DNA from 3 places in the Dryocola mayonis genome. Region 3 is predicted to be linked to each of the others. Evidence: predicted binding sites of a transcription regulator. Region 3 holds the regulator's gene; each other region holds the start of a gene.
The links. Region 3 encodes CRP, which controls carbon source genes, mostly activating them, when cyclic AMP is high. Its sites were predicted from a motif close to ATGTGANNNNNNTCACAT; they were not measured.
Positions count from the first base shown of each region.

Region 1: the regulator CRP is predicted to act here: its motif matches at 6,837-6,854, upstream of serC (3-phosphoserine/phosphohydroxythreonine transaminase).
Region 2: the regulator CRP is predicted to act here: its motif matches at 7,777-7,794, upstream of garD (galactarate dehydratase).

Region 1 is NZ_CP150452.1:1,495,911-1,506,181, forward strand. Features, by position in the region: gene pflA (pyruvate formate lyase 1-activating protein) at 1-389, opposite strand, end outside; gene pflB (formate C-acetyltransferase) at 604-2,886, opposite strand; partial or broken gene focA (formate transporter FocA) at 2,940-3,798, opposite strand; gene ycaO (30S ribosomal protein S12 methylthiotransferase accessory factor YcaO) at 4,198-5,961, opposite strand; gene WLO32_RS07275 (DUF421 domain-containing protein) at 6,099-6,791, shown strand; gene serC (3-phosphoserine/phosphohydroxythreonine transaminase) at 6,952-8,037, shown strand; gene aroA (3-phosphoshikimate 1-carboxyvinyltransferase) at 8,117-9,400, shown strand; gene cmk ((d)CMP kinase) at 9,593-10,271, shown strand, end outside.
Region 2 is NZ_CP150452.1:3,706,310-3,716,580, forward strand. Features, by position in the region: partial or broken gene cgtA (Obg family GTPase CgtA) at 1-499, opposite strand, end outside; gene WLO32_RS17920 (DMT family transporter) at 516-1,478, opposite strand; gene rpmA (50S ribosomal protein L27) at 1,579-1,836, opposite strand; gene rplU (50S ribosomal protein L21) at 1,855-2,166, opposite strand; partial or broken gene ispB (octaprenyl diphosphate synthase) at 2,428-3,400, shown strand; gene sfsB (DNA-binding transcriptional regulator SfsB) at 3,631-3,894, shown strand; RNA gene rnpB (RNase P RNA component class A) at 4,070-4,448, opposite strand; partial or broken gene garK (glycerate 2-kinase) at 4,491-5,637, opposite strand; gene garR (2-hydroxy-3-oxopropionate reductase) at 5,680-6,573, opposite strand; gene garL (2-dehydro-3-deoxyglucarate aldolase) at 6,606-7,376, opposite strand; gene garD (galactarate dehydratase) at 7,908-9,479, shown strand; gene WLO32_RS17970 (biofilm development regulator YmgB/AriR family protein) at 9,526-9,753, opposite strand.
Region 3 is NZ_CP150452.1:363,870-374,140, reverse strand. Features, by position in the region: gene slyD (peptidylprolyl isomerase) at 1-234, opposite strand, end outside; gene WLO32_RS01665 (YheV family putative zinc ribbon protein) at 334-534, opposite strand; gene kefB (glutathione-regulated potassium-efflux system protein KefB) at 547-2,352, opposite strand; partial or broken gene kefG (glutathione-regulated potassium-efflux system ancillary protein KefG) at 2,352-2,916, opposite strand; gene WLO32_RS01650 (ABC transporter ATP-binding protein) at 3,042-4,946, shown strand; gene WLO32_RS01645 (LysE family translocator) at 4,967-5,566, opposite strand; gene WLO32_RS01640 (hydrolase) at 5,629-6,645, shown strand; gene WLO32_RS01635 (YheU family protein) at 6,647-6,865, shown strand; partial or broken gene WLO32_RS01630 (phosphoribulokinase) at 6,927-7,797, shown strand; gene WLO32_RS01625 (OsmC family protein) at 7,824-8,228, opposite strand; gene crp (cAMP-activated global transcriptional regulator CRP) at 8,544-9,176, shown strand; gene WLO32_RS01615 (YccS/YhfK family putative transporter) at 9,240-10,271, shown strand, end outside.

The DNA.
Region 1 (10,271 bases), 1.1 Mb from region 3:
TCGAGCATCACCAGATCGGTCACTTCCAGCAGCTCATCGATTACCGGATCGTAACGGCGAACAAAACCGTTGGTATCAAGGCAGGTATGAATGCCTTCTTTGTGGCAGGCGCGGAACCAGTCGCGTACAAACTCAGCCTGCAGAATGGCTTCCCCGCCGGATGCGGTTACGCCGCCGCCGGAGGCGTTCATAAAGTGACGGTAGGTCACCACTTCTTTCATCAGCTCTTCAACGGTTATCTCTTTGCCGCCGTGGGTATCCCAGGTATCGCGATTGTGGCAGTACAGGCAGCGCATCAGGCAGCCCTGGAAGAAGGTGATAAAACGAATACCGGGGCCATCCACGGTACCGCAGGATTCAAAGGAGTGAATTCGGCCAATTACTGACATTGCGGTGTTTTCTCCAGTATTGACCCATGACGACAAAACATGGGTCAGGTTGAGCGCGGTCTGTGTGCTGCATGCCGCGTCGAATCAATTTTGCGAGATAACTTAAACGTAGCAGTTATCTTGCAAAACCGGTTCAGGCCAGGCGGTGGGAGGATAAGAAAAGGCCCCACCAAAGTGGAGCCTTTATTCTACGCCTTTTCAGACAAACCCGGTATTACATGGTTTGCGTGAAGGTACGGGTGATAACGTCCTGCTGCTGTTCTTTAGTCAGGGAGTTAAAGCGTACGGCGTAACCGGATACGCGGATGGTCAACTGAGGATATTTCTCAGGGTGTTCCATCGCATCCAGCAGCATTTCGCGGTTCATCACGTTCACGTTCAGGTGCTGACCACCTTCAACGGACGCTTCGTGGTGGAAGTAGCCATCCATCAGGCCCGCGAGGTTGGTTTTACGCACTTCGTCGTCTTTACCCAGCGCGTTCGGCACGATAGAGAAGGTATAAGAGATACCATCTTTCGCGTAGGCAAACGGCAGTTTAGCCACGGAGGTCAGAGAGGCAACCGCACCTTTCTGGTCACGACCGTGCATTGGGTTAGCGCCTGGGCCGAACGGAGTACCCGCGCGACGGCCGTCCGGGGTGTTACCGGTTTTCTTACCATAAACCACGTTAGAGGTGATGGTCAGAACGGACTGGGTCGCGATAGCGCCACGGTAGGTGGTCAGTTTCTGAATTTTCTTCATGAAACGTTCTACCAGGTCAACGGCGATGTCATCTACGCGTGGATCGTTGTTACCGAACTGTGGATATTCACCTTCGATTTCGAAGTCTGTTGCCAGACCGTCTTCGTCACGAATAGGTTTAACCTTAGCGTATTTGATTGCGGACAGGGAGTCGGCCGCAACGGACAGACCTGCGATACCACAAGCCATGGTGCGAACAACGTCACGGTCGTGCAGGGCCATCAGGGACGCTTCGTAGCTGTACTTATCATGCATGTAGTGAATGATGTTCAGCGCGGTGACGTACTGTTTCGCCAGCCAGTCCATGAAGTGGTCCAGACGATCCAGTACGTTGTCGTAGTCCAGAACGTCAGCGGTGATTGGCGCTTCTTTAGGACCAACCTGCATTTTCAGTTTTTCATCAACGCCGCCGTTGATGGCATACAGCATGGTTTTCGCGAGGTTTGCGCGAGCGCCGAAGAACTGCATTTGCTTACCGACGACCATTGGGCTTACGCAGCAGGCGATAGCGTAGTCATCGTTGTTAAAGTCAGGACGCATCAGATCGTCATTCTCATACTGCAGAGAAGAGGTATCGATGGAGACTTTAGCCGCGTATTTTTTGAAGTTCAGCGGCAGTTTTTCAGACCACAGAATGGTGATGTTCGGCTCCGGAGACGGCCCCATAGTGTACAGGGTGTTCAGGAAGCGGAAGCTGGATTTGGTCACCAGGGTACGGCCGTCAACGCCCATACCGCCGATGGATTCAGTCGCCCAGATTGGGTCGCCGGAGAACAGCTCATCGTATTCTGGGGTACGCAGGAAGCGGACCATACGCAGTTTCATGACCAGGTGGTCAATCATTTCCTGAGCGTCAAGCTCGGTGATTTTGCCGGCTTTCAGGTCACGTTCGATGTAGGCATCCAGGAAGGTGGATACGCGGCCGAAGGACATGGCGGCGCCGTTCTGGGATTTAACCGCGGCCAGGTAGCCGAAGTAGGTCCACTGAATAGCTTCCTGAGCGTTGGTCGCAGGACCTGAGATATCGCAGCCGTATTTAGCCGCCATTTCTTTGATCTGACCCAGCGCGCGGTGCTGTTCGGAGATCTCTTCGCGCAGACGGATAGTCGCTTCCAGATCTTCGCCGTTTTCAAGCTTGGACTGCAGGGAGTTGAACTGTGCGAACTTGTCTTTCATCAGGTAGTCGATACCGTACAGCGCAACGCGACGGTAGTCACCGATGATACGGCCGCGGCCATAGGCATCCGGCAGACCGGTGATAACGCCAGATTTACGGCAGTTCAGGATGTCTTTGGTGTAAACGTCAAACACGCCCTGGTTGTGGGTCTTACGGTATTCGGTGAAGATCTTCTTCAGCATCGGGTCGAGTTCACGACCGTATACTTTGCAGGAACCTTCAACCATTTTGATGCCGCCGAACGGAATAATGGCACGTTTCAGAGGAGCATCGGTCTGCAGGCCCACGATGGTTTCGAGGGACTTGTTGATGTACCCGGCATCATGGGAAGTGATGGTGGAAGCGAGGTCGGTATCGAAGTCAACAGGCGCGTGGGTGCGGTTTTCCTGTTTAACACCTTCCATAACGGTATCCCACAGCTTGGTAGTTGCGTCAGTCGCACCTGCCAGGAAGGACTCGTCGCCCTCGTAAGGGGTGTAGTTTTTCTGAATGAAGTCACGTACGTTAACTTCATTCTGCCAGTCGCCTTTGGCAAAACCTTCCCAGGCTGTGGCTAACTTTTCATTAAGCTCGGACATTTAACACCTACCTTCTAATGTGGATTTCTTATTCCCTGCGTGATGAACAGCACTTAGTGCTTGTCGCCACCGCGCAGATAAATTACCCAGTATGTCAACCCGACCAGTAAACCGCCGCCGATGATGTTCCCGATGGTTACCGGGATAAGGTTATCGGTGATGAAGTTCAGCACGGTCAGATGAGAGAAACTATCCGGAGAGGAGCTAACTGCGGTCCAGAATTCCGGGGTTGCGAAATGACGTACCACGATACCCATAGGGATCATAAACATGTTCGCGATACTGTGCTCGAAGCCGCAGGCCACAAACATGGCGACCGGGAGGATCATAGCAAACATCTTGTCCATCAGGCTGCGGCCGGAGTAGCTCATCCACACGGCCAGACAGACCATTAGGTTTGCCAGGATACCGAGGCACACGGCTTCGATGAATGTGTGATGCATTTTGTGGTCAGCGGTCTGCAGCACGTTCAGGCCCCAGGCGCCGTTAGCCGTCATATACATGCCTGAGAGCCAAATCAGCAGCACAAAGAGAAGCGCGCCGATCAGGTTACCAACATAGACGTTAATCCAGTTGCGCGCTAACTGTCCCCAGGTGATGCGACCGCTCGCTTTCGCGACCACAATCAGCACCGTAGAGGTGAACAGGTCGGCCCCCGCAGACTACGCAAAGTATCAAACCTAAAGAGAAGCAGGTTCCGCCAATCAGCTTCGCGATACCAAACGGAATGGTGGCGGTACCGGTCGTGGCGGTAATGTAAAAGACAAAGGCAATCGAGATAAACATGCCCGCGGTGATCGCTAAATAAAACGTCGTTAGCGGATGTTTCGTTGCTTTATAGACACCAGCATCTTCGGCAACTTTTGCCATAGCTTGTGGAAGTAATAGATCAAAAGGGTTGTCAGCTTTCACACTAACTCTCTCTTATTTATTCGGCGAGGAGATACTAACAAAGCATTATAGAGTAAAAATTGATGTGGATCATATCTCGCCAAGCTTATAGACCTGAAAAAAGTAGGTGAACACCTTTTTTTCAGCGTAACGTATTGATTATCCCAATAAAAATAAATTTTAAATATTATACAGTAATTTGAATCTCGCTGGCCGCTCTCCTTTTCAAAGTTAATTAAAACGGAGTAATTCAAAATAATGGCAACATTATTTGCATTTTACTCTTTAAATATTTCACCCGTATTTAACCGACTGGCTACATAACAAGTTAATTTGATTACAATAAAAAAAAGGGGCAATAAAATTGCCCCTTAATATAGCTCAAGCCGCGCTATTTGCGCATCTACCAGAGTATGTCAGTTAGTTAACTTCCCAGAAGCGGGCTTTCGCGCGTTGTAATTTTTCGTAAGCGCGCAACAAGGCCTGGTGCGCCGGGAAAGCTTTAAGATCGTCGTCGACGGCCTGCAGGCCATAGAAGGCTGCCTCGCCGCTGAGCGCGGCGCTTGCCGCCTCTACGGTTTCTGCGCCATACATACGGACAAAGGCGTTCAGATACTGCAGCGGCTCGCGCTCTTCTTCCATCGCCAGCAGCAGTAAGGTTTGCAGGCAGCGGTAGTAGTTGGCGCGTTCAGGGCTGAAGATCGAGGCGTTGAACTCCATGGTCCATTCTGTCCAGATCAGCGCCTGCTCGGTATCGCCGCCGGCCAGCGCCAGCATAGCTTTCAGCTCGCCGATGCGCAGCGTATACCAGCCGTTGTCTTTACCGGTCGCAAGGCCAAGCAGCTCGCGCACGCGGGTAAAATCATCGTGGCCTTCTTCATCCAGCTGAGAAATCAGATCCAGGTAATCCTGCTTTTCCCACTCGCTGCCCGGCAGAGCAAGAATGGTTTCGCGCAGGTGATAGCCCATATTGTTGTTGGCCAACAGCAGGTCTTCCGCCGGATAAATATCGGACATGCCCGGCACGATAATGCGGCAGGCATAAACGTCCAGATGCTGGTAGTCCGCGATATAGACCTCCTGGTCTTCCGCATGGAAGATGGCCATCAGCGTGGCGAACTCTTCTTCCGTGGTGCCCGCGAAGCTCCAGTCCACGAACGGATAGTCCGCATCCTGTTTGAACATGTCCCAGGAAATCAGGCCGCTTGAGTCAATGAAGTGGGTTTCGAGGTTGGCGTGCTCCGCCACTTCTTCATCATCAAAGGTAGGCGGGGTAAAGACGTCGAGATCTTTCAGACCGCGGCCCTGCAGCAGCTCGGTCACCGTACGTTCCAGCGCCACGCCGAAGTCAGGATGCGCGCCGAAGGAGGCAAAGCAGGTGCCGTTGGCCGGGTTAAACAGCACAACGCAGATAACCGGGTATTTGCCGCCCAAAGAGCCGTCGTAGGCAAAGATCGGGAAGCCTTCCGCTTCGAGAGTCTTAATAGACTCCACCACGCCAGGATAGCGCGCCAGCACTTCCTGCGGGATCTCCGGCAGGCTGATGGACTCGGCGATAATGCGGTTTTTGATATGGCGCTCAAAAACTTCAGACAGGCCCTGTACGCGCGCTTCGTTAGCGGTGTTACCAGCCGACATGCCGTTGGAGACATACAGGTTGCCGATAATGTTCATCGGAATATAGACGGTTTGCAGATCGGACTGACGGGTAAACGGCAGGGCGCAGATGCCGCGCTCTTCGTTGCCCGACTGCAGGTCGATCAGCATGCCGGCGGTCAGCTCGTTTTCCGGATCGTAAAAGGCGCGCAGGCGATCGTCGAGAATGCCCGCCGGCAGCTGTTCATCTTCCGGGATCGGGAACCACTTCTCATTCGGGTAATGCACAAACGGGCCGTTAGCGATGGTTTTACCCAGCCAGAAATCCGCGAAGAAATAGTTGGTGGACAGACGTTCAAAATATTCGCCAAGCGCCGAGGCCAGCGCGGCTTTTTTGGTGGCGCCTTTGCCGTTGGTAAAGCACAGCGCGCTGTCTTTATCACGAATGTGGACCGACCAAACGTTAGGGACCGGATTAAGCCAGGAAGCTTCTTCAATGTTAAAGCCGAGGTCGGTGAGCTGCTGCTGGAAGCGGGCGATGGAATCTTCCAGGGCGGCGTCTTTGCCGGGGATAAAGGTTTGAGTCATGAGTGTTCACTTAAGTAGTACGCAAAGCGCGCAATGATACGGGTTTTAGCAGGCTGACGCTATCGCCAGCGCTGATAGGCGGAACTAGCATAACAGGCTATGATTAGAGCCAGTAACTAACTGTTATGGCGAGATAAATGAAGACCTTTGATCTACAACGTATGGCGTTTAACGACGTCCCCCCTGACTTTTTATTAGAAGTCGCCGTTCGCAGCCTCTATACCTTTATCCTGGTTTTCCTGTTTTTGAAAATTACCGGGCGCCGCGGCGTGCGCCAGATGTCGCTTTTTGAAGTGCTCATTATTTTGACCTTAGGCTCGGCCGCGGGCGACGTGGCTTTTTACCATGACGTGCCGATGCTGCCCGTATTCGTGGTGTTTATCACCCTCGCATGCCTGTATCGGCTGGTGATGTGGCTGATGAACCACAGCGAGAAGCTGGAAAGGCTGTTTGAAGGCAAGGCCAAGGTCATTATTGAAGACGGAGAGTTCGCCTGGGAGAAAATGCAGGCCCAGAACATGACCGAGTTCGAGTTTTTCATGGAGCTGCGGCTGCACAGCGTTGAGCACCTCGGGCAGGTGCGGCTGGCCATTCTGGAGACCAACGGCCAGATAAGCGTCTATTTTTATCCCGATCATCTCGTCAGGCCGGGGTTATCTATTCTTCCTGAGCCCTGTAATGAGCGCTTTATAAAAATGCCCGAGGACGGCGACTACGCCTGCATTCGCTGCAGCGAGGTGATGAAATTTAACGCCGGCGACGCATTGGCCTGTCCGCGCTGCAAAAATCGTTTCTGGGTGAAAGCCTGTACCGCAAAGCGGGTGACGTGACGGAAATAAATAGGGTGTTTTACAGGCCGGCTGGTGGATTGTTTTGTGTGATTTTGCGCACATTCCTCCGCCATGCCGGATTAACCATTGCAGCCCCCGCAAGTGAATGATAAAACCGATAACGTGATAAAACTTATTGCTCTAAGCGTGGTGAGGGGAAATGACTCAGGTATACAATTTTAGTTCCGGCCCGGCGATGCTGCCGGCTGACGTGCTTCGTCGCGCACAGCTTGAACTGTGCAACTGGAACGGGCTAGGCACCTCCGTGATGGAGATAAGCCATCGTAGTAAAGAGTTTATTCAGGTGGCCGTCGAGGCCGAACAAGATTTTCGCGATCTGCTGCAAATCCCCTCGAACTACAAAGTATTGTTCTGCCATGGCGGCGGCCGTGGCCAGTTCGCCGGTATCCCTTTAAACCTGCTGGGCGATAAAAAAACCGCGGATTACGTCGACGGCGGCTACTGGGCCAACAGCGCGGTAAAAGAAGCCTGGAAATACCTTACGCCAAACGTGTTTGACGCCAAAGTAACCGTAGACGGCCTGCGCGCCATTAAGCCGATGAGCGAGTGGCAGGTTTCCGATGACAGCGCTTATCTGCACTATTGCCCGAATGAAACCATCGACGGCATCGCTATCCATGAAACGCCTGATTTCGGCGATACGGTCGTCACCGCCGATTTCTCTTCGACTATTCTGTCGCAGCCGCTGGACGTCAGCCGCTTCGGCGTGATTTACGCAGGCGCCCAGAAAAATATCGGCCCGGCGGGCCTGACGCTGGTTATCGTGCGTGAAGACCTGCTTGGCAAAGCGCATAAATCCTGCCCTTCGATTATCGATTACACCGTGCTTAACGATAACGATTCCATGTTCAACACGCCGCCGACCTTCGCCTGGTATCTTTCCGGGCTGGTGTTTAAGTGGCTGAAAGAGCAAGGCGGCGTGGCCGCGATGGACAAAATCAACCAGGTGAAGGCACAACTGCTCTACGGCGTGATTGATAACAGCGACTTCTACCGTAACGACGTTGCCCCGGCTAACCGCTCCCGCATGAACATTCCGTTCCAGCTGGCCGACAGCAGCCTGGATAAGCTTTTCCTTGAAGAGTCCTTCGCCGCCGGTCTGCATGCCCTGAAAGGCCACCGTGTGGTGGGGGGAATGCGCGCATCTATTTATAACGCCATGCCGCTCGAAGGCGTTAAAGCGCTCACCGACTTTATGGTTAGCTTCGAACGCCGCCACGGTTAATCCGTCGCGCGCTGTCATTCTCCCCGCGGGCAGGCTCGCGGGGTTTCTTTTCTGTTAGATTTGAGAGTACCTCCCCATGCTGGAATCCCTGACGTTACAACCCATCGCGCTCGTTGACGGCACCGTTAATCTTCCCGGTTCAAAAAGCGTCTCTAACCGCGCTCTGCTGCTTGCCGCGCTGGCAAAAGGCAAGACCGAACTGACCAACCTGCTCGATAGCGATGATGTTCGTCACATGCTTACGGCGCTGAAAGCTCTGGGCGTCGGCTATACGCTTTCAGAAGATCGTACTCGTTGCGAAGTGACCGGCGTGGGCGGCCCGCTTGCGGCAAACGGCGAGCTGGAGCTTTTCCTCGGTAATGCGGGCACGGCAATGCGTCCGCTGGCGGCGGCCCTGTGCCTTGGCGGCAACAATATCGTCCTGACGGGCGAACCGCGCATGAAAGAGCGTCCTATCGGCCATCTGGTTGATGCCCTGCGTCAGGGCGGCGCACAAATTGATTATCTGGAGCAGGAAAACTATCCGCCGCTGCGCTTACGCGGCGGTTTCACCGGCGGTAAGGTGGCGGTAGACGGCAGCGTTTCAAGCCAGTTCCTGACCGCGCTTCTGATGACGGCGCCGCTGGCGGCGAACGACACGGAAATCACCATCAAAGGCGAACTAGTGTCTAAGCCCTATATCGACATCACCCTGCATCTGATGAAAACCTTCGGCGTTGATGTCGAAAACCGCGGCTACCGCAGCTTTGTGATTCGCGGCGGCCAGCAGTATCAGTCCCCAGGCGCATATCTGGTCGAAGGCGACGCATCTTCCGCATCTTACTTCCTTGCTGCGGGCGCCATTAAAGGCGGCACGGTAAAAGTGACCGGCATCGGGCGCAACAGCGTGCAGGGCGATATTCGTTTTGCTGACGTGCTGGAAAAGATGGGCGCGAAAATCACCTGGGGCGATGATTTCATCTCCTGTGAGCGCGGCGAACTTAACGCTATCGATATGGATATGAACCATATTCCCGATGCGGCGATGACCATCGCCACGGCCGCGCTTTTCGCCAAAGGCACAACCACGCTGCGCAATATTTATAACTGGCGGGTAAAAGAGACGGATCGTCTGTCAGCGATGGCCACCGAGTTACGTAAAGTCGGCGCCGAAGTGGAAGAGGGCGAGGATTACATTACCGTCACGCCGCCTGCGAAGCTGCAGCTTGCAGAAATCGGTACCTATAACGATCACCGCATGGCGATGTGTTTTTCTCTTGTCGCGCTGTCCGATACGCCGGTCACCATTCTTGATCCTAAATGCACGGCGAAAACCTTCCCGGACTATTTCGACCGGCTTGCACGCATCAGCACGCTGGCTTAATTCTCCTCTAACCGCATCATTTGATGCGGTTTTCTTATCTGCCTACGTTTCCTTACAGCGAAGTTGCGCAATTCTTCTACACTCAGCGTGATTCCCCATGATATTTAGCAGGAAAGATAACGGTCCGGCTGGTTGGGGCGTATAATACGCGGCGTTCATTCAGGCCCGCGACCCCGCGAGAAGGAGAAAAAGATGACGGCATCCGCCCCGGTAATAACAATTGATGGACCAAGCGGTGCAGGCAAAGGCACGCTGTGTAAGGCGATGGCGGAAGCCTTGCGGTGGCATCTGCTGGACTCCGGCGCCATCTATCGCGTGCTGGCTCTGGCCGCTTTGCACCATCAGGTAGACGTTGCCTCCGAGGAGGCGCTGGTTCCTTTAGCGGCTCACCTTGATGTGCGCTTTGTTGCCGCCAACGGCGACCTGGAAGTCATTCTGGAAGGCGAGGACGTAAGCGGCGAAATTCGTACGCAGGAGGTCGCTAATGCCGCCTCACAGATAGCCGCGTTTCCTCGCGTGCGCGAAGCTTTGCTGCGCCGCCAGCGCGCGTTCCGTGAAGCGCCCGGCCTTATCGCCGACGGCCGCGATATGGGCACGGTGGTTTTCCCCGACGCGCCGGTAAAAATATTCCTCGATGCTTCATCTGAAGAGCGGGCGCACAGGCGCATGCTACAGTTGCAGGAAAAGGGCTTTAGTGTTAACTTTGAACGCCTTTTGGCCGAAATAAAAGAGCGCGACGATCGCGATCGTAATCGGCCCGTAGCGCCGTTAGTGCCCGCTGCAGATGCTTTGGTGCTGGATTCAACCAGCATGTCTATAGACGAAGTCATCGAGCGCGCCCTGGCCTATGCGCGGGAAGTGCTGGCAGCGT
Region 2 (10,271 bases), 930 kb from region 3:
GCCCCAGCATGCCAACGTCAGCCAGCAGCATTAATTCAAGCTGCAGGTCGCGCTTTTCACCCGGCGTACCCATCGTTTTTTGACGCGGGGTACGGTTAACGGATGATTTAAAGCGGGTGTTGCCCAGACCGTGCCAGCCGCCTTTAGCTACCATCAGCTTCTGGCCGTGCTGGGTCATGTCGCCCATGGTTTCGCCAGTGCCCTGATCGATAACGCGAGTACCTACAGGCACCTTAACCGTTACGTCTTTACCGCGCTTACCGGTACAGTCGCGGCTCTGGCCATTCTGACCGCGTTCGGCGCGGAAAGATTTTTCAAAACGGTAATCGATCAGCGTGTTGAGGTTTTCATCGGCTTCCAGCCACACGTCGCCGCCGTCGCCGCCGTCGCCGCCGTCCGGGCCGCCCCTTGGGATATATTTTTCACGACGGAAGCTAACGCAGCCGTTACCGCCATCACCTGCTACGACCAGGATCGTTGCTTCATCAACAAACTTCATTTCACTTCTCCGTAAATCATTCGCCCGAATGTTGTACTGGGACAGCTTCGGTTTTGTGCCAGCGTCCCCAAAGACGGTGACCAATGGCGGAATACATCGCGCCCGCAACCACGACAAACGCGCCGGCATAACCCACGAGGTTAAGCAACGGCATGGCGAAGAAATCGGGCCAGGCTAACGCTAATAAATCTGAAAACAGCAGGGTAAACAGCGGTGTCAGGGTGATAATCGCGCTGACCTGCGCCGCCTGCCACCGGGCCATTGCTTCTGCCAGCGCCCCATACCCAATAAGCGTATTCAGGCCGCAGAAAATTAAACATGCCAGTTGCCATCCGCTAAGCTGAAAAATCATCTTCGGCTGCGCCAGGGGCAATAAGGCAACGGTACACAAAGTGTACAGCAAAAAGAGGATCTGTTGCGAGGCCAGCCGGCGTAATAACACCTTCTGCGCCACGCCATAGGTGACCCAAACCGTCGCCGCCAGCACGCCGAAAATCACCCCGAGGGTGTAATCTGTCAGGCGGGTAAAAATTTCTATCAGGCTGGTGTTAAAAAACATCACCAGACCGCAAAGCAGCATAATGGCCCCCACGACCTGCGTGCCGCGCATTTTCTCTTTCAGCACGACCACGCTTGCCACCATCATCCCCACCGGGGAGAGCTGGCCAATCACCTGGGATGCCGTTGGGCTCAGGTATTGCAGGGAAGAGCTAAACAGCAGGAAGTTCCCGAACAATCCTCCGGTCGCGATCGCCAGCAGCACCAGCCAGCGCGGCTTGCGGAAAATACGCATCGCCGGCAGCTTGCCCCGCAGCGCGAGGATTGAACCCAGGCCGATACTGGCCATCAGGAAGCGGTAAAAAACCACGGTAGGCGGTTCCATGACCGTCAGCACCTGCTTCATAGCGATTGGCAAAGCGCCCCAGCAGACCGCCGTGGTTAATGCCAGAAGAATGCCGATGCCCGCCTGCTGTTTCATGCTGAAGTTCCCTGGTACTTCATTGATTTACCGGGCTCAGAATGTAAAAAGCCCCGCAACGTGTTGCGGGGCTTCAATCCGTTACCGGGACGCGAAAAACTTATTCAGCAACGATGCTGATGAACTTACGGTTTTTCGGGCCTTTAACTTCGAACTTAACTTTACCGTCAGTCAAAGCGAACAGAGTGTGATCTTTGCCGCAACCTACGTTGCTGCCAGCGTGGAATTTAGTACCACGTTGACGAACGATAATGCTGCCTGCCAGAACTGCTTCACCGCCGAAACGTTTTACGCCCAGACGTTTAGCTTCCGAATCGCGACCGTTACGAGTTGAGCCGCCAGCCTTTTTATGTGCCATTTAATCTGCTCCTCTGTCTTAAGCGCTGATGCCAGTGATTTTCACATCAGTGAACCACTGACGATGACCTTGCTGCTTACGGTAGTGTTTACGACGACGAAACTTAACAATCTTAATTTTCTCGCCACGACCATGAGCAACAACTTCAGCCTTGATTACGCCGCCATCAACGAAAGGAACGCCGATTTTGATTTCTTCGCCATTAGCGATCATCAGAACTTCTGCGAACTCAACAGACTCGCCAGTTGCGATGTCCAGCTTTTCCAGGCGAACGGTCTGACCTTCGCTTACTCGGTGTTGTTTACCACCACTTTGGAAAACCGCGTACATATAAAACTCCGCTTTCCGCACACACCTTACATTGGTTTCAGGTGGCGCTATAAATATTCACAATAGGGCGCGAATATTACGCAAACACGGAGCATTTGACAAGCCCGATTGTGCATACGCGTAGAAAAAAAACGCAACCTCACAGACAACGTTTATCTGCCTCGTTTTTTCAGTACAATCTGTACTACATTATCACTCCTCTACCTTCACGTTATTCCATAACAACACGTGGTAAACAGGACTGTAAGCCAGACTTTTGCGATGAATTTAGAAAAAATTAACGAGTTAACCGCGCAAGATATGGCGGGTGTCAACGCGGTCATCCTTGAACAGTTAAATTCGGATGTCCAACTGATCAACCAGTTAGGCTATTACATCGTGAGCGGCGGCGGCAAACGCATACGCCCGATGATCGCAGTGCTTGCCGCACGTGCCCTCGGTTACCAGGGCAAGGCTCACATCAGCATTGCTGCGCTGATCGAGTTTATTCACACCGCCACGCTGCTGCACGACGATGTGGTCGATGAATCGGATATGCGTCGCGGCAAAGCCACGGCTAACGCGGCCTTTGGCAACGCGGCGAGCGTGCTGGTAGGCGATTTCATCTACACCCGCGCCTTCCAGATGATGACGCAGCTGGGGTCGTTGAAGGTGCTCGAAGTGATGTCAGAAGCGGTGAATGTCATCGCGGAAGGGGAAGTTCTGCAGCTGATGAACTGTAACGACCCGGACATCACCGAAGAAAGCTATATGCGCGTTATATACAGCAAAACCGCGCGCCTGTTCGAAGCCGCGTCCCAGTGCTCGGGCATTTTAGCCGATGCCACCGCGGAGCAGGAGCAGGCTTTACAGGATTATGGCCGCTATCTGGGCACCGCTTTCCAGCTGATCGATGATTTACTGGACTACAGCGCCGACGGCCAAACGCTGGGTAAAAATGTGGGGGACGACCTTAACGAAGGCAAACCGACGCTTCCTTTACTGCATGCGATGCGCAACGGCACGCCGGAGCAGACCCGGATGATTCGCGAAGCCATCGAGCAGGGAAATGGCCGCCATCTGTTACAGCCCGTGCTGGATGCCATGGCCCGCCTGCGGTTCGCTGGAGTGGACCCGCCTGCGCGCCGAGCAAGAAGCGGATAAGGCTATCGCCGCCCTGGGCGCGTTGCCGGAAAGCGAGCACAAAGAAGCTTTAATCGCCCTGGCGCATATGGCCGTTCAGCGCGATCGCTAACTATCCTGCGCGCCGGCTGCTGGCGCGCAAAGTTTCCAGTAAATCTCTACAACGCCTTTCTCTCCCTCCCGTTCTGCAACGCTTGCCCGCCCATTTTCATACGGTTTTGTGTTTTAAAACACAGAATTGAGCGTTGTTATTTTTTATTGGAAATTATTAAACTATTTTATGCTATAAATTCCAGATACAAGAAAACGCACCAGGAAATGAGTTAATCACAGGGAGGAAAAATGAATAACAAACAGGCGGACTGGCATCCTGCCGATATCATTGCAGGCCTGCGCAAACGGGGAACGTCCCTTGCGGCTGAGTCGCGCAAGGCAGGACTAAATTCGGCCACCCTGGCCAATGCGTTAACCCGCCCCTGGCCGAAAGGTGAGCAGATCATTGCCCGGGCGCTGGAAACCCAGCCCTGGATAATCTGGCCTTCGCGCTATTTTGATCCGGTGACGAATGAATTTATCGACCGTTCTTTGCTGATACGTAAAAAGTAACCTGAACCGTTTTTCACGCTGGTGCAAAAAGCAAAAACCCCGCCGAAGCGGGGTTTTATAAGAAGTTGAAGCTGACCGTTAAGCCGCTTTCTTTCATGAAGAGCGTCGTGGACAGTCATTCATCCTGCCCGGGCCCTGATAAGCAAAAACCCCGCCGAAGCGGGGTTTTGTAAGAAGTTGAAGCTGACCGTTAAGCCGGGTTCTGTCGTGGACAGTCATTCATCTAGGCCAGCAATCGCTCACTGGCTCAAGCAGCCTACCCGGGTTCAGTACGGGCCGTACCTTATGAACCCCTATTTGGCCTTGCTCCGGGTGGAGTTTACCGTGCCGCGAACTGTTACCAGACGCGCGGTGCGCTCTTACCGCACCCTTTCACCCTTACCTGATCCCGCTTGCGCGGGCCATCGGCGGTTTGCTCTCTGTTGCACTGGTCGTAGGCTTGCGCCTCCCAGGCGTTACCTGGCACCCTGCCCTATGGAGCCCGGACTTTCCTCCCCTCCGCCCGTCTCCCCCGAAGAGGACGACGACGAAGCGGCGACTGCCTGGTCAGCTTCGGCGCGAAGTATAGAGGGTTTGCGCCCCCATGTCACGCTGACTTAACCTCTGGTTCGCATGCCGATAGCGACCGTCGCGGCGATATCACGCGAGGCGCGGTAGATATTCTCAAAAGCGTCTTTCAGGGCCTCCTCCAGCGTCCCGATGCTGTTCAGCACGCTGAATACCGCGTCAATGCCGTGCTGATGCACAACCGCGGCATCGCGGGACAGCGAGCCGGCGATGCCAATGACCGGCTTGCGGTATTTCTTCGCGACTGTCGCAACGCCGGTGGGGACTTTGCCACGAATGCTTTGGCTGTCTATGCGCCCTTCGCCGGTGACCACCAGCCAGCAGTCGTGGATATGCTCCTCCAGGTTCAGGGCCTCGGTGACTATCTCAACGCCGCTGCGTAAATCAGCCCCGAGAAACGCCATTAAGGCTGCGCCCATGCCGCCTGCGGCGCCCGCGCCCGGCGCATTTTTCACCTCTACACGCAGATATTTTTTTATCATCTGCGCAAAATGCACCAGATTACGATCCAGCTCGACAATCATGCTTTCGTCGGCGCCTTTTTGCGGCCCAAAAATTCGGGATGCGCCATTATCGCCCGTCAGGGGATTGGTTACGTCGCATGCCACGTTAATTACGCAGCTTGCCAGACGCTTATCCAGCCCGGAAATATCAATGCTGTTCAGGGTGAGCAGGCCCACCGCCGCCCGGGCCGACCTCTGTGCCGTTCGCATCGGTTAGTTTTGCGCCCAGCGCCTGCATCATTCCCGCTCCGCCGTCGTTAGTCGCGCTGCCGCCGATGCCGATAATGATACTGCGCGCGCCTTTATCCAGAGCGCGTAAAATCAGCTCCCCGGTGCCGCGCGAAGTGGTAATAAGCGGGTTGCGTTTCTCCGCGGGTACGAGTACGAGTCCGCTGGCTTGCGCCATCTCGATAAAAGCTGTTTTACCGTCGCCGGACATGCCCCAGCATGCCGATACGGGCTCGCCCAGCGGGCCGGTGACGGTCGTGACGAATTTAGCTCCCCGCGTTGCGCTAACCATGGCATCGACGGTGCCTTCGCCGCCGTCCGCAACCGGGACCGCTATATAGTGGGCGTCAGGAAATATTTCACGAAATCCCTTTTCGATAGCCTGCGCCACTTCAACGGCTGAGAGGCTTTCTTTATAAGAGTCGGGTGCGATAACGATTTTCATAGTAATCCATGCCTGATTCAGCCTGAGAAAACAGGGCGCCTCTTAACGCTTCGCGACCTCAACCTTCGCCAGTTTTTCGTAGTAGCATGCGATGGCGCTGTGGTCGTCGTTACCCTGGCCGTCCGCGCGCAGCGCCTGCATCATCTCCATAACGGCTGCGGTCAGCGGCAGCTGGGCGCCTACGCCGTGAGAAGTATCCAGCGCATTCGCGAGGTCTTTAATATGCAGATCGATACGGAAGCCGGGCCTGAAGTTACGATCCATCACCATCGGCGCTTTCGTCTCCAGAACGGTGCTGCCCGCAAGGCCGCCGCGAATCGCCTGGAATACCAGCTCGGGATTGACGCCGGCTTTGGTTGCCAGCACCAACGCTTCGGACATGGCGGCGATATTCAGCGCGACAATCACCTGATTCGCCAGCTTGGTTACGTTGCCCGCGCCGATATCACCGGTATGGACGACAGAACCCGCCATCGCTTTAAGCAAAGCGTAATATTTATCGAACAGCGCCCGATCGCCGCCGACCATGACTGACAGCGTACCGTCAATGGCTTTGGGCTCGCCGCCGCTTACCGGCGCGTCGAGCATCGCGATACCTTTGGCTTTCAACGCTTCGCTGATTTCACGGCTCGCCAGCGGCGCAATGGAGCTCATGTCGATAAATACGGTGCCCGGCTTCGCGCCCTCAATAATGCCGTTTTCGCCCAGCGCAACTTCTTTCACGTGCGGAGAGTCAGGCAGCATGGTGATTATCACTCCGCACTGCCCGGCAATATCTTTTGGCGTGGCGGCGGTTTCCGCGCCGGCGGCCATCAAATCAGCAACCGCCTGCGCGTTATGGTCGGCAACCACCAGCGGGTAACCGGCTTTGATAAGGTTTTTGCTCATTGGCCGCCCCATAATGCCAAGGCCAATAAATCCAACTTTCAGCGTCATAGCTTTACTCTCTCGTTATGTATGAACGGACTTTATTTTTTAAACTGGTCGCATAGCTTCTGGGTCGCGGAGCGGAAAATGCCTAAATCGCTGCCGACGGCGACAAACGTTGCCCCCCATTCCAGATAGCGGCGCGCGTCGGCCTCGACCGGCGCCAGGATTCCCGCCGGCTTGCCGAACGCCTTCGCCCGCGCAAAAATGTACTGGATAGCGCTTTGTACTTCCGGATGAGAAGGATTGCCGAGGTGTCCCAGCGCGGCGGACAGATCTCCTGGGCCGACAAAGATACCGTCTACGCCATCGGTTGCCGCAATGGCGTCCAGGTTATCAACGCCTTGCTGGCTTTCAATCTGCACCAGCACGGCGATGTGCTGATTTACCTGCTTAAAGTAGTCAACCACGGTGCCGTAGCCGTTGCTACGGTGCGAAACCGACACGCCGCGAATGCCCTCAGGCGGGTAACGGGTGGAAGCGACCGCTAAAGCAGCCTCTTCCTGAGTTTCCACGAACGGGATAAGGAAGTTATAGAAGCCGATATCCAGCAGGCGTTTGATCGTTACCGGATCGTTAGCCGGCGCGCGAACGACCGGGGCGCTATGGCTGTTGGACAGCGCCATCAGCTGCGGAATAAACGTAGTGATATCGTTTGGCGCGTGTTCGCCGTCCAGCACGATCCAGTCAAAGCCGGCAAGGCCCAGCACTTCGGTGCTGACAGGGTTAGCCAGCGCCGACCAGCAGCCAATCTGTATCTGGTGGGCCGCCAGGGCGGCTTTGAATTTATTTGGAAAGACATCGTTATTCATAATGTTTTACCTTAATTTTTTCTGTAGCCTGCATCCGCTATCATCCGCCGATAATTAATAATTTATCAGCGTCATCAATGCTGGTAATAAAAATGCGGCGCGTCCAGCAGGGTTAATCATCATCGTCATTAAGCCAATTGATAATATTCAATTTGAGCTGCGATGGCCTTTTTAAACCGGCGTACGCTCGGTATATTCTGTCTTAATATCGCTTCCAGATAATTAATCTGTTGTTGAAGGCACGCAGCGTAGTATAGCCAGCGCAGGCTGCGGCGGCATCAGGCAATTGCACAATAGCAGGGCTTCAGCAGACGATTATTCTGAGCATTGGTACATGATCATGGGGCGTGTTGCACATATTTTTATATTGCTCTGCCGAGCGGAAAGGCGTGACGACATTAAGTGATCTGAATCACATCCTTATATATATCGGCCTGCCATTATTTATGCAGCAAGCCATTCCTGCGAGCTCAATTACTTTATGTTCGCCACTGATAAATAAGTAGCGGTATATCCGGAGAAGAGTGAATAATGTCAGATAGTGAAAATAGCCAGCCGGCGCCGGCGGCCTTTTATATCAAAGTGCATAAAAATGACAACGTCGCTATTATCGTCAACGACAATGGTTTGAAAGCCGGCGCCCGGTTTGCCGATGGGCTGACGTTGATTGAGCATATTCCGCAGGGCCATAAGGTCGCGCTGGTTGATATTCCCGTCCGGGGTGAAATCATTCGCTACGGAGAAGTGATTGGCTATGCGGTCCGTGACATCCCGCAGGGCAGCTGGATTGACGAGTCTCTGGTCGAGCTGCCGGAAGCGCCGCCTTTGCATACTCTGCCGCTGGCCACCCGGGTTCCGCAACCCCTGCCGCCGCTGGAAGGCTATACCTTTGAAGGCTACCGCAACGCGGACGGCAGCGTGGGCACCAAAAACCTGCTCGGCATCACCACCAGCGTTCACTGCGTGGCGGGCGTGGTGGACTATGTGATTAAGATTATCGAGCGCGACCTGCTGCCCCGCTACCCGAACGTGGATGGCGTCGTCGGCCTGAACCATCTGTACGGCTGCGGCGTTGCCATCAACGCCCCGGCGGCGGTCATTCCCATCCGCACCATCCATAATATCGCCCTGAACCCGAACTTTGGCGGCGAAGTGATGATTATTGGCCTGGGCTGCGAAAAGCTCCAGCCGGAACGCCTGCTTGCAGGCGGCGAAGATGTGCAGGCAATCCAGGTGAGTGAGGCGAGCATCGTTCGTTTACAGGATGAACATCATGTCGGCTTCAAATCCATGGTGGACGATATTCTCGCCGTCGCCGAGCGTCATCTGGCGAAGCTTAATCAGCGCCAGCGCGAAACCTGTCCGGCCTCTGAGCTGGTGGTCGGCATGCAGTGCGGCGGAAGCGACGCATTTTCTGGCGTGACGGCAAACCCGGCGGTCGGCTATGCCTCCGACCTGCTGGTGCGCTGCGGCGCAACGGTGATGTTTTCTGAGGTAACGGAAGTACGCGACGCCATCCACCTGTTAACCCCGCGCGCTGTCAACGAAGAGGTAGGCAGGCGCCTGCTCGAAGAAATGGCCTGGTACGACAACTATCTCGACATGGGGAAAACCGACCGCAGCGCCAATCCATCGCCGGGAAATAAAAAAGGCGGGCTGGCAAACGTGGTGGAAAAAGCCCTCGGCTCCATTGCTAAATCCGGCCAGAGCGCAATAGTGGAAGTGCTTTCACCGGGCCTGCGCCCCACCAAACGCGGGCTTATCTACGCGGCCACCCCGGCGAGCGATTTCGTCTGCGGTACGCAGCAGGTAGCGTCCGGCATTACCCTGCAGGTCTTCACCACCGGGCGCGGCACGCCATACGGCCTGCTGGCCGTCCCGGTGATTAAAATGGCCACCCGCACCGCGCTGGCAAACCGCTGGCATGACCTGATGGACATTAACGCAGGCACCATCGCTACCGGCGACGCGACCATTGAAGACGTAGGCTGGGAGCTGTTTAAACTTATCCTGGAGGTGGCGAGCGGCCGCCGGAAAACCTTTTCGGATCGATGGGGATTGCACAACGCCCTGGCGGTTTTCAACCCGGCTCCGGTCACCTGATTTTTCTTCGCCGGGCCCGCTTAAAAAAGGCGAGCCTGGCGCCCCGTTACCCGATCTCACCCTGGGTGCGATAGATGACATACTCCAGCAGCTGGCGGTAGGTATCGGTGGTCAGAACATCCTGCTCCTGCTCAAGACGATGAATAAGCGTGGCAATGACGTCTTTATTCGACAGAGGCTTGCCCGACATCAGAATCTCAAGCGCAACGCTACCTAACCGCTGAGGCGCATCCGTTGTCCACAGCCCCGTCACCTTCATAAATTCCTCAGGCATTTTTCAAGTCTCCATTTGTCAGCAATAAGGGTTTTTCTGGTTAACTTCTGGACGTTGCTGGCGTCATGGCCCACCAGCTCAGAAGGCGATGACAAAAAAATAGTTCACCCGCCTTAACTTTCAAGCAACCGCCCGCTTTTTTATTATCGACGCTGGCTAACACATAAATAAAATTTATAAAAAAAAGGATAATTATCCTCTTTTTTACTCACAATTTAGTATCCGGCCCTTACTACCTGCTATGTAAAGTTCGGTAATTTCCCCGCGGGCTTTCCAACCTGTTTATAGTATTAATCTAAAATCCCCATAAGAAATCATTAACATCTTTTATGAATAATACTGAAAATTTAATTCAGATTGAGAAACTTCCTGGCGAAAAAAAATCGATCAAAAAGCAAACAAATCAAATTTGTTAATAGAAAACATCCTGATGAAAAATAAGAATTTTATTAAACTAAATCAAAAAAGTGATCCTTTTCAATGGCTTAAATTAAGATGCCAGGCTAATATTCATATAT
Region 3 (10,271 bases):
GCGTTGTACCAGGTTTTCGTCATACTGGCCGTAAGCGTCGTTAGCGCCGACGGATACGTCAAACTTATCGCCAACAACGTGACCTTCCAACGCTGTTTCCAGGCCAGAGATCAGGGAACCGTGACCATGCAGGTAGTCCAGCGGCGCACTCACCGGAGACTCATCAACCAACACACCGTCTTCTGTACGTACCTGATAGGCTAGGCTGACCACCAGGTCTTTTGCTACTTTCATGATATCTCCTGAGCGAGCGTGGGGAAAAAAACTGGCGACGATTGTAGCGGAAATCTACGCCGGTGTACCCTTAAGCTTAAAAAAACTCGGGGCTTCCCGCTAGTCCGGATGAAAAATGCCTATTACCTGCTCCTGTTCGCGCACGTGCTCACGGGCCTGTTTGTCCGCTTCGCGCATCTGGTGCCCGCACTTAACGCATTCAACGATATCGATATTATTCTCGCGCCACATGGCGAGAGAGTCCTGCGCCTTGCAATGAGGACACACGGCACCGGCAATAAAACGCTTGCGCACTGACATTGGCTTCACCTTCTATTCAAACTCGTCCCAGCCATCAAGCTGGCGACGCTCTTGTTGCATTTCGCGTTCAAAGATCTCTTCCAGCTCCCGACGCGCCTCTCTTACTCTGGAAATCTGCGCGTTATCGGTATGGACCGGGATAAGCTCGCGCAGCATGCGCATATCCAGACGACGGAAATGCTGTTGCGCGCGATGCGCCTGATGAGGATGCATACCGAGCGTCATCAGGGTCTTGCGCCCTAACTCCAGCGCGCTGGAGAACGTTTCGCGCGAGAATTGCTTCACGCCGGCCTGTAACAGCTCGTGCGCTTCCACACGTCCCCTGGCCCGCGCCAGAATCGACAGGTGCGGAAAGTGTTGTTGACATAGATGGACGATCTTCATCGTATCTTCCGGCTCGTTGCAGGTGATAACGATAGATTTCGCCGCTTCCGCGCCCGCGGAACGCAGCAGCTCAAGCTCCGTCGCGTCGCCGTAATACACTTTATAGCCGTATTTACGCATCAGGCTGACGGAGCTGATATCCCGCTCCAGCACGGTAATACGCATTTTATTGGCCATCAGCAGGCGGCCGATCACCTGCCCAAAGCGCCCGAAGCCGACGATAATCACCTGCGGATGATCGTCTTCCACATAAGGCTTCTCGTCCGGCTCTTCATCGCTGTTAAAACGCCGCGCCAGAACGGCGTCCACGCCCTTCATTAATAATGGCGTGGTCATCATGGACAAGGTGACCGTCACTAACAGCAGCGGCATCTGATCGTTGTGAAACAGCTTTTGCGAAGAGGCGGTAGAAAAAAGGACGAAGGCAAATTCTCCGCCCTGGCTTAGCACGCCGGAAAACTGCAGCCTTTCAGAACTGCGCAAACCGTAAAGGTGGGAGATGCCGTACAGCACGACAAACTTCACCGCCACCAGCACGATAACGCTGAGCACCACGAATAACAGATGGGTATAGAGCACGCCGAGGTTCAGCGCCATCCCGACGGAGATAAAAAACAGCCCCAGCAGCAATCCCTTAAAGGGATCGATGGCGATTTCCAGCTCGTGCCGGTATTCGCTTTCCGCCAGCAGTATGCCGGCGATAAACGTTCCCAGCGCCATCGAAAGCCCCAGCATATCCATAAACAGCGCCGACCCCAGCACCAGCAGCAGCGCCGCGGCCGTAAAGACCTCACGCACGCCGGAGCCGGCGATAAAGCGGAACAGCGGCCGCAGCAGATAACGCCCGCCAATCAGCATGCCGGCGAAAGCGACGACCTTGAAGCCGACCTTTATCCAGTCCGTGTGGCCGTTGTCATTGCCCGCCAGCAGCGGCACAAGCGCCAGCGCCGGAATGACCGCGAGATCCTGAAACAGCAGCACGGAAAAGCCCAGCTGCCCCGCCTCGTTACGGTTCATTCCCTTATCGCGCATCAGCTGCAGCGCCATCGCCGTCGACGACATAGCAAGCCCGATACCGCCGATAACAGCGGCCTGCCAGGAGAACTTCGTCAGCATCAGCAGCCCGGCAAGAATAACGGCGCTTAAGATAACCTGCGCCGCGCCGACGCCGAAAATCGAACGCCGCAGCTGCCAGAGTTTTGCCGGATTCAGCTCAAGCCCGATGATAAACATCAGGAACACCACGCCCATCTCAGAGAAATGCAGGATTTCGTCCACGTCGCTGATAAAGCCTAATCCCCAGGGCCCGATAGCGATGCCCGCCAGCAAATAGCCCAGCACCGCGCCGATCCCTAAGCGGGCGGCAATCGGAACCGCGACCACCGCGGCAAATAAAAACAGCACGCCGGCAAACAGTAAGTCAGGACTTTCCATCAGCGTCCTCCCGGCGGTAACGGCGAAGCCAGCCAGTCGCCGTAGGCTTTCGCGTGGCTGGCTAACTCCCCGGGAGACTGTCGCCGCGCCCAGTAAACGATGATGGGGTTCATCCAGTGCATGCGGCACATGGCCGCCGTCAGCTCAAAGGGCCGCAAAATATCGGTCAGGGGAGAACGGTTAAAGCCATCGTGACGGTAAGCGCCCTCCGGCTCTCCCGTGGTGATGACGCTCCGCCAGTACTTTCCCGCCAGAGCCGTGCCTCCAACGCCGCTGGCAACGCCGCTGGCAAAGCCGCGGCTTAGCACGCGGTCCAGCCACTCTTTGAGCAGCGCCGGACAGCTATAGGTATAAAGCGGGTGTTGGAAGACGATGACATCGTGTTCCTGCAGCAGCGCCTGCTCCTGATAGATATCGATAAAAAAATCGGGATAGTGCGCGTAAAGATCGTGCACGGTAACATTTTCAAGCTGCTCGGGCCGGTTGGAGCAAAACCCGGTTTGCGACCGAGTCCTGAGATTCCGGATGGGCATACAGCAGCAAAACTTTCGGCGGCTGCGACATCATTACCCTCCAGGGCGTCGTCATAGTGATTTTTTTGGGCTACCATGCAGCCCGACGCGATACCCAACGCATCACGTTACCTGAATATAATGACAATTTAACATACTCTGAACATACGGCGCTTTATGATTGTTTTCTCCTCGTTACAAATTCGTCGCGGCACCCGCGTTCTGCTGGATAACGCCACCGCCACCATAAACCCGGGCCAGAAAGTCGGCCTGGTGGGTAAAAACGGCTGCGGCAAATCCACGCTGCTTGCGCTGTTAAAGAACGAGATTAGCGCCGATGGCGGAAGTATGACCTTCCCCGGCAACTGGGCGCTGGCCTGGGTTAATCAGGAAACCCCGGCGCTGGAAATGCCCGCTATTGAATATGTTATCGACGGCGATCGGGAGTTCCGTCAGCTTGAGGCCGAGCTGGCGCAGGCGAACGAGCGCAACGACGGCCACGCCATCGCCATCGTACACGGCAAGCTTGATGCGGTTGACGCCTGGACTATCCGCTCCCGCGCTTCAAGCCTGCTGCACGGGCTGGGATTTAGCAACGAACAGCTCGAACGTCCGGTCAGCGACTTCTCCGGCGGCTGGCGCATGCGTTTAAACCTGGCGCAGGCGCTGATTTGCCGTTCAGATTTACTGCTGCTCGACGAACCGACCAACCACCTGGATCTGGATGCGGTAATCTGGCTGGAAAGATGGCTAAAAAGCTATCCCGGCACGCTGATCCTTATCTCTCATGACCGCGACTTCCTCGACCCGGTGGTGGGCAAAATCATTCATATCGAACAGCAAAGCATGTTCGAGTACACCGGCAACTACTCTTCGTTCGAGGGCCAGCGCGCGACCCGCCTTGCCCAGCAGCAGTCGATGTACGAAAGCCAGCAGGAACGCGTTGCGCACCTGCAAAGCTTTATCGATCGTTTTAAGGCGAAGGCCTCGAAGGCGAAGCAGGCGCAAAGCCGCGTTAAAATGCTCGAACGTATGGAGCTTATCGCTCCGGCGCACGTGGATAACCCGTTCCACTTCAGCTTCCGCGCGCCGGAAAGCTTGCCTAACCCGCTTTTGCGGATGGAAAAGGTCAGCGCGGGCTACGGCGATCGCGTGATCCTTAACTCCATCAAACTTAACCTGGTTCCCGGCTCGCGTATCGGCCTGTTAGGCCGCAACGGCGCGGGTAAATCAACGTTGATTAAGCTGCTGGCGGGCGAGCTGGCTCCGCTACAGGGCGATATCGGCCTGGCGAAAGGCATCAAGCTTGGTTACTTTGCCCAGCACCAGCTCGAATATCTGCGGGCCGATGAGTCGCCGCTCCAGCATCTGGCGCGCATTGCGCCTAAAGAGCTGGAACAGCAGCTGCGCGATTATCTCGGCGGCTTCGGCTTCCAGGGCGATAAGGTTACCGAGCAAACGGCCCGTTTCTCAGGCGGCGAAAAAGCCCGCCTGGTGCTGGCGCTGGTGGTCTGGCAGCGCCCTAACCTGCTGCTGCTCGATGAACCGACTAACCACCTCGACCTCGATATGCGCCAGGCGCTGACCGAAGCGCTGATTGATTTTGAAGGCGCGCTGGTGGTGGTTTCCCACGACCGTCACCTGCTGCGCTCAACCACCGACGATCTCTATCTGGTGCACGATGGAAAAGTCGAAGCCTTCGACGGCGACCTGGAAGATTATCAGCAGTGGCTAAGCGACCTGCAAAAGCAGGACAACCAGCCGGAAGACGGGGCGAAGGACAACGCCAACAGCGCGCAGGCGCGTAAGGATCAGAAACGCCGGGAGGCCGAGTTACGCACCCAGACCCAGCCGCTGCGCAAGCAAATCACCCAGCTTGAAAAGCAGATGGAAAAGCTGAACGCGCAGCTGGCGGCGGTGGAAGAGAAGCTGGCTGACAGCGCCATTTACGATCAAAGCCGCAAGGCCGAAATGACCGAATGCCTGCAAACCCAGGTGAAGGTCAAATCCGCGCTGGAGGAGTGTGAAATGGAATGGCTGGACGCCCACGAACAGCTTGAACAAATGATGCAGGGCGAGTAATCGCCCCCATCAATGCTGGTTTAGCGCCAAATCAGCAGCACGCAGGCCGCCGTCAGCAGGCCCATCAAGACGTTGAAAATGGCCCAGGCGCGGCGGCTGCGCAGCAGTTTGCCAATCAGGCTGCCAAAGCCGATCCAGATGGCGCCCGCCACAATGTTCACCAGCGCGATACCGAGGCTGATTAACACCACGGAATGCAGATACTCCGCACCGGCAAGGCTAAAACTGGCTACCGCCCCAAGCGCCATTAGCCATGCTTTCGGGTTGATAAGCTGAAGCAGCCCACCCTGCCAGAACGGAATGGGCGCCGGCGGCGGAGCATCCGTTTCCAGACGCTCGTAGGTCGCCGTACCAATTTTCCACGCCAGCCATAAAAGATAAGCGCTGCCGGCAATTTTTAGAATAAGGTGCAGCGCAGGGTAAATCAGAATCAGGCTGCCCACGCCGCAGGCCACCAGCAGCAAAATGCACTGCATGCCCAGCATGATGCCGATCATCAGCGGTAAGCTGCGCCAGAAACCGTAGTTGGCTCCGGAAGAGGTAAGTAACGTATTATTAGGACCCGGGGTGATAGCTGCGACCCAAAGAAAACCAAGCATTGAAAAGAAAAGCGTTTCCATAACGTGGGTGCTCCACACCCAAAGGTAATAATTAGCAAACAAAATGAAACTAACAGTGTGATATGGATCAGACAAGCCCTGCAGAATTGAATTTTAATCATGATGACGGCCAGGATTTCCGTCCAATGCGCGGATTGAGCAACCCCCACCTGCAAACTATGCTGCCGCGCGTGATCCGTCGTCGTGTCAAATTTAAACCCCACTGGCAGCGTCTCGATATGCCGGATGGAGATTTCGTCGATCTCGCCTGGAGCGAAGATCCGGCTGCGGCCGTCGATAAACCGCGCCTGGTGGTTTTCCATGGTCTGGAGGGCAGCCTGCACAGCCCCTATGCTCACGGCCTGATTGAAGCGGCTAAAAATCGCGGCTGGCTGGGCGTGGTTATGCACTTCCGCGGCTGCAGCGGCGTGCCCAACCGCATGCAGCGCATCTACCATTCCGGCGAAACCGAGGACGGCACCTTTTTCCTTAACTGGCTGAACCAGCGCTATGGCGATGCGCCCACGGCGGCGGTCGGCTTCTCCCTCGGCGGCAACATGCTGGCCTGCCTGATGGCGAAACAGGGCGTGGACTGTACTTTAAAAGCGGGCGTTGTGGTCTCGGCCCCGCTGATGCTTGAGCAGTGCTGCTACCATATGGAACAGGGTTTCTCGCGTTTCTATCAGCGCTACCTGTTAAACCTGCTTAAAAAGAACGCCGCGCGGAAACTCAGAAGTTATCCCGGCACGCTTCCTGTCGATTTAAGACAGCTGAAAGGCGTGCGCCGCATCCGCGATTTTGACGATCTGATTACCTCGAAAATCCACGGCTTTGCCGACGCGCTGGACTACTACCGCCGGTGCAGCGCCATGCCTTTGCTGCCGGATATTGCTAAACCCACGCTCATTATCCATGCTAAAGACGATCCCTTTATGGATCACCATGTCATTCCTGATAAGGCATCGTTACCCACAAATATTGAATATCAACTCACCAGTCATGGCGGACACGTCGGCTTTGTCGGCGGCACGCTGCGTAAACCGGAAATGTGGCTTGAGCAGCGCATCCCCGACTGGCTGACGAGATATCTGGACCACTAAGATGATTATTCCCTGGCAGGATCTCGACGCGGAAACGCTCGACAATCTTATCGAATCCTTTGTGTTACGCGAGGGTACGGATTATGGTGAACAGGAACGCTCGCTGTCGCAGAAGGTCGCCGATGTGAAACGACAGCTGCAAAGCGGCGAAGCGGTTTTGGTCTGGTCAGAGCTTCATGAAACGGTGAATATTATGCCGCGCGGGCAGTTCCGCGGCTGACCCTTGTCATGGGGCGCGGTCTGTACTGCATAATTCTTACAATCCATGGAGTTGTTGCCCTATGTCAGCCAAACATCCGGTTATCGCCGTCACGGGATCCAGCGGTGCGGGAACCACCACCACAAGCCTTGCCTTTCGCAAGATTTTTCAGCAGCTGAACCTGCGCGCCGCGGAGGTCGAAGGGGACAGCTTCCACCGTTATACCCGTCCGGAAATGGATTTGGCTATCCGCAAAGCGCGCGACCTTGGCCGCCACATCAGCTATTTCGGCCCTGAGGCCAACGATTTCAGCCTGCTTGAGCAGACCTTTGCTGAATACGGGCGCAGCGGCCAGGGCAAATCCCGTAAATATCTCCATACGTATGATGAAGCCGTGCCCTGGAACCAGGTGCCGGGAACCTTTACGCCGTGGCAGCCTTTGCCAGAGCCGACGGACGTCCTCTTTTACGAAGGGCTGCACGGCGGCGTAGTCACCCCGCAGCACGACGTGGCGAACCACGTCGACCTTTTGGTAGGCGTGGTGCCCATCGTTAACCTTGAGTGGATCCAAAAGCTGGTGCGCGACACCAGCGAACGCGGCCCATTCCCGGGAAGCGGTGATGGACTCGGTCGTCAGATCGATGGATGACTACATCAACTACATCACCCCGCAGTTCTCGCGCACCCATATCAACTTCCAGCGCGTGCCAACGGTAGATACGTCTAACCCCTTTGCGGCGCGCGGCATTCCGTCGCTGGACGAAAGCTTCGTGGTTATTCACTTCCGCGGGCTGGATGACATTGATTTCCCATATCTGTTGGCCATGCTGCAGGGATCTTTCATTTCCCACATCAATACGTTGGTGGTGCCCGGCGGGAAAATGGGGCTGGCGATGGAGCTTATCATGACGCCGCTGGTGCAACGGCTGGCGGAAGGCAGAAAGGTCGTTTAGGGCGGCGCCCGCCGCCCTGAAGCGCGTTAAGCTTCGATCACTTCATAGCTGTGCGTGATGTTTGCGGCTTTCTCAAGCATCAGCGCTACCGAACAGTATTTCTCAGCGGAGAGATCCACCGCGCGGGACACGGCGTTGTCCTTCAGGTCTTTGCCGGTCACGATGAAATGCAGATTAATGTGCGTGAACAGGCGCGGGGCTTCTTCACGGCGCTCGGACGTCAGCTTCACTTCGCAATCCTTCACGTCGTGGCGGCCTTTTTGCAAAATGGACACCACGTCGATGGCGCTGCAGCCGCCGACCGACATCAGTACCATCTCCATCGGACTGGGCGCCTTATCGCCTGAATTGCCGTCCATCAGGATCTGGTGGCCCGAAGCCGATTCGCCCAGGAAAGTTAACCCCTCAACCCATTTAACTCGTGCCTGCATGTTGCTTACTCCTGTTGAAGAAATTTCCTTTCAGAGTACGCGGATGCGGTAAAACTGGCAACGGAAGGCGACCTGCATCATGCTGAAACGAGACAATAGGAGACACTTGTCAAAAGCTATGCTAAAACAATCCGGATGCAACATTTGATACATTGACGTGATAAATGTCTGCAGAGGACATCACTAATTACAGGCGGCAAGATTGACTTGCAGGCCATTTCCCCCGAGTGGGAAATATTCTAACGATTGCAACGCCGGGCAGGAGGTTTTGCATCCTGTCTTTGGTAGCCAGTTTATAACAGAGGATAACCGCGCATGGTGCTTGGCAAACCGCAAACAGACCCGACACTCGAATGGTTCTTGTCCCATTGCCACATTCATAAGTATCCATCAAAGAGCACGCTGATTCACCAGGGTGAAAAAGCAGAGACGCTGTACTACATCGTCAAAGGCTCCGTGGCAGTGCTGATTAAGGATGAAGAGGGTAAGGAAATGATCCTCTCCTACCTGAACCAGGGCGATTTTATCGGTGAATTAGGCCTGTTTGAAGAAGGCCAGGAGCGCAGCGCCTGGGTTCGTGCGAAAACCGCATGCGAAGTGGCCGAAATTTCCTATAAAAAGTTCCGTCAGCTTATCCAGGTTAATCCGGACATCCTGATGCGTCTGTCTTCCCAGATGGCGCGTCGCCTGCAGGTCACGTCAGAAAAAGTAGGCAACCTCGCCTTCCTCGACGTTACCGGCCGCATCGCTCAGACGCTGCTGAACCTGGCAAAACAGCCGGACGCTATGACCCACCCGGACGGCATGCAGATTAAAATCACCCGCCAGGAAATCGGTCAGATCGTCGGTTGCTCCCGCGAAACCGTAGGCCGCATCCTGAAAATGCTGGAAGATCAAAACCTGATTTCCGCTCACGGTAAAACGATCGTCGTTTACGGCACTCGTTAATTCCTGTTCACAAAATGGCGTGTCGCTTCGGTAACACGCCATTTTTGTCTCTACACTTCTGATATGTGGCGTCGACTGATCTACCATCCCGAAGTTAACTACGCACTGCGACAAACGCTGGTGCTGTGTCTTCCCGTGGCGGTAGGCCTGATTCTGGGCAATCTGCAGGCCGGGCTGATGTTCTCGTTAGTGCCCGCGTGCTGCAATATTGCCGGTCTGGATACGCCTCATAAACGCTTCTTCAAGCGGTTAATCATCGGCGGCGGCCTGTTCGCCATCAGCAGTCTGCTGATGCAGCTGATGCTGCTGTACACGCCCGTGCCGCTTCCGGTCATTCTTCTGGGTATGGCGCTGCTGCTGGGTGTCACCGCCGAAATCAGCGCGCTCCACGCCCGCCTGCTGCCCGCCTCGCTCATCGCCGCTATTTTTACCCTCAGCATGGCCGGGAATATGCCCATCTGGAAACCGATGCTGCTTTATGTTTGCGGCACCGTCTGGTACGGAGCGTTCAACTGGTTCTGGTTCTGGATGTGGCGCGAACAGCCGCTTCGTGAATCCTTAAGCCTGCTCTACCGCCAGCTTGCGGACTATTGCGAGGCCAAGTACGGCCTGCTGACCCAGCACACGGATCCTGAAAAAGCGCTGCCGCCTTTGCTGGCCCGCCAGCAAAAAGCCGTCGATCTGATCACCGTTTGTTACCAGCAGCTGCACATGCTGGCGGCGAATCAGCAGAACGGCTACAAGCGCCTGCTGCGCGCCTTCCAGGTGGCGCTCGATTTACAGGAGCACATCTCCGTTAGCCTGCATCAGCCGGAAGAGGTGCAAAAGCTCGTCGAGCAAAGCCACGCCGAGGCGGTGATACGCTGGAACGCGCAGACTATCGCGGCGCGTTTACGCGTGCTGGCCGACGATATCCTTTATCACCGCTACCCGAAGCGGTTTGTGATGGATAAACAAATCGAAGCGCTGGAAAAAATTGCCCGTCAGAACCCGGACAACCCGGTCGGGCAGTTCTGCCACTATCACTTCAGCCGCATCGCGCGCGTGCTGCGAACCCAGCGTCCTTTATATGTTCGCGACCTGATGGAGGACCGC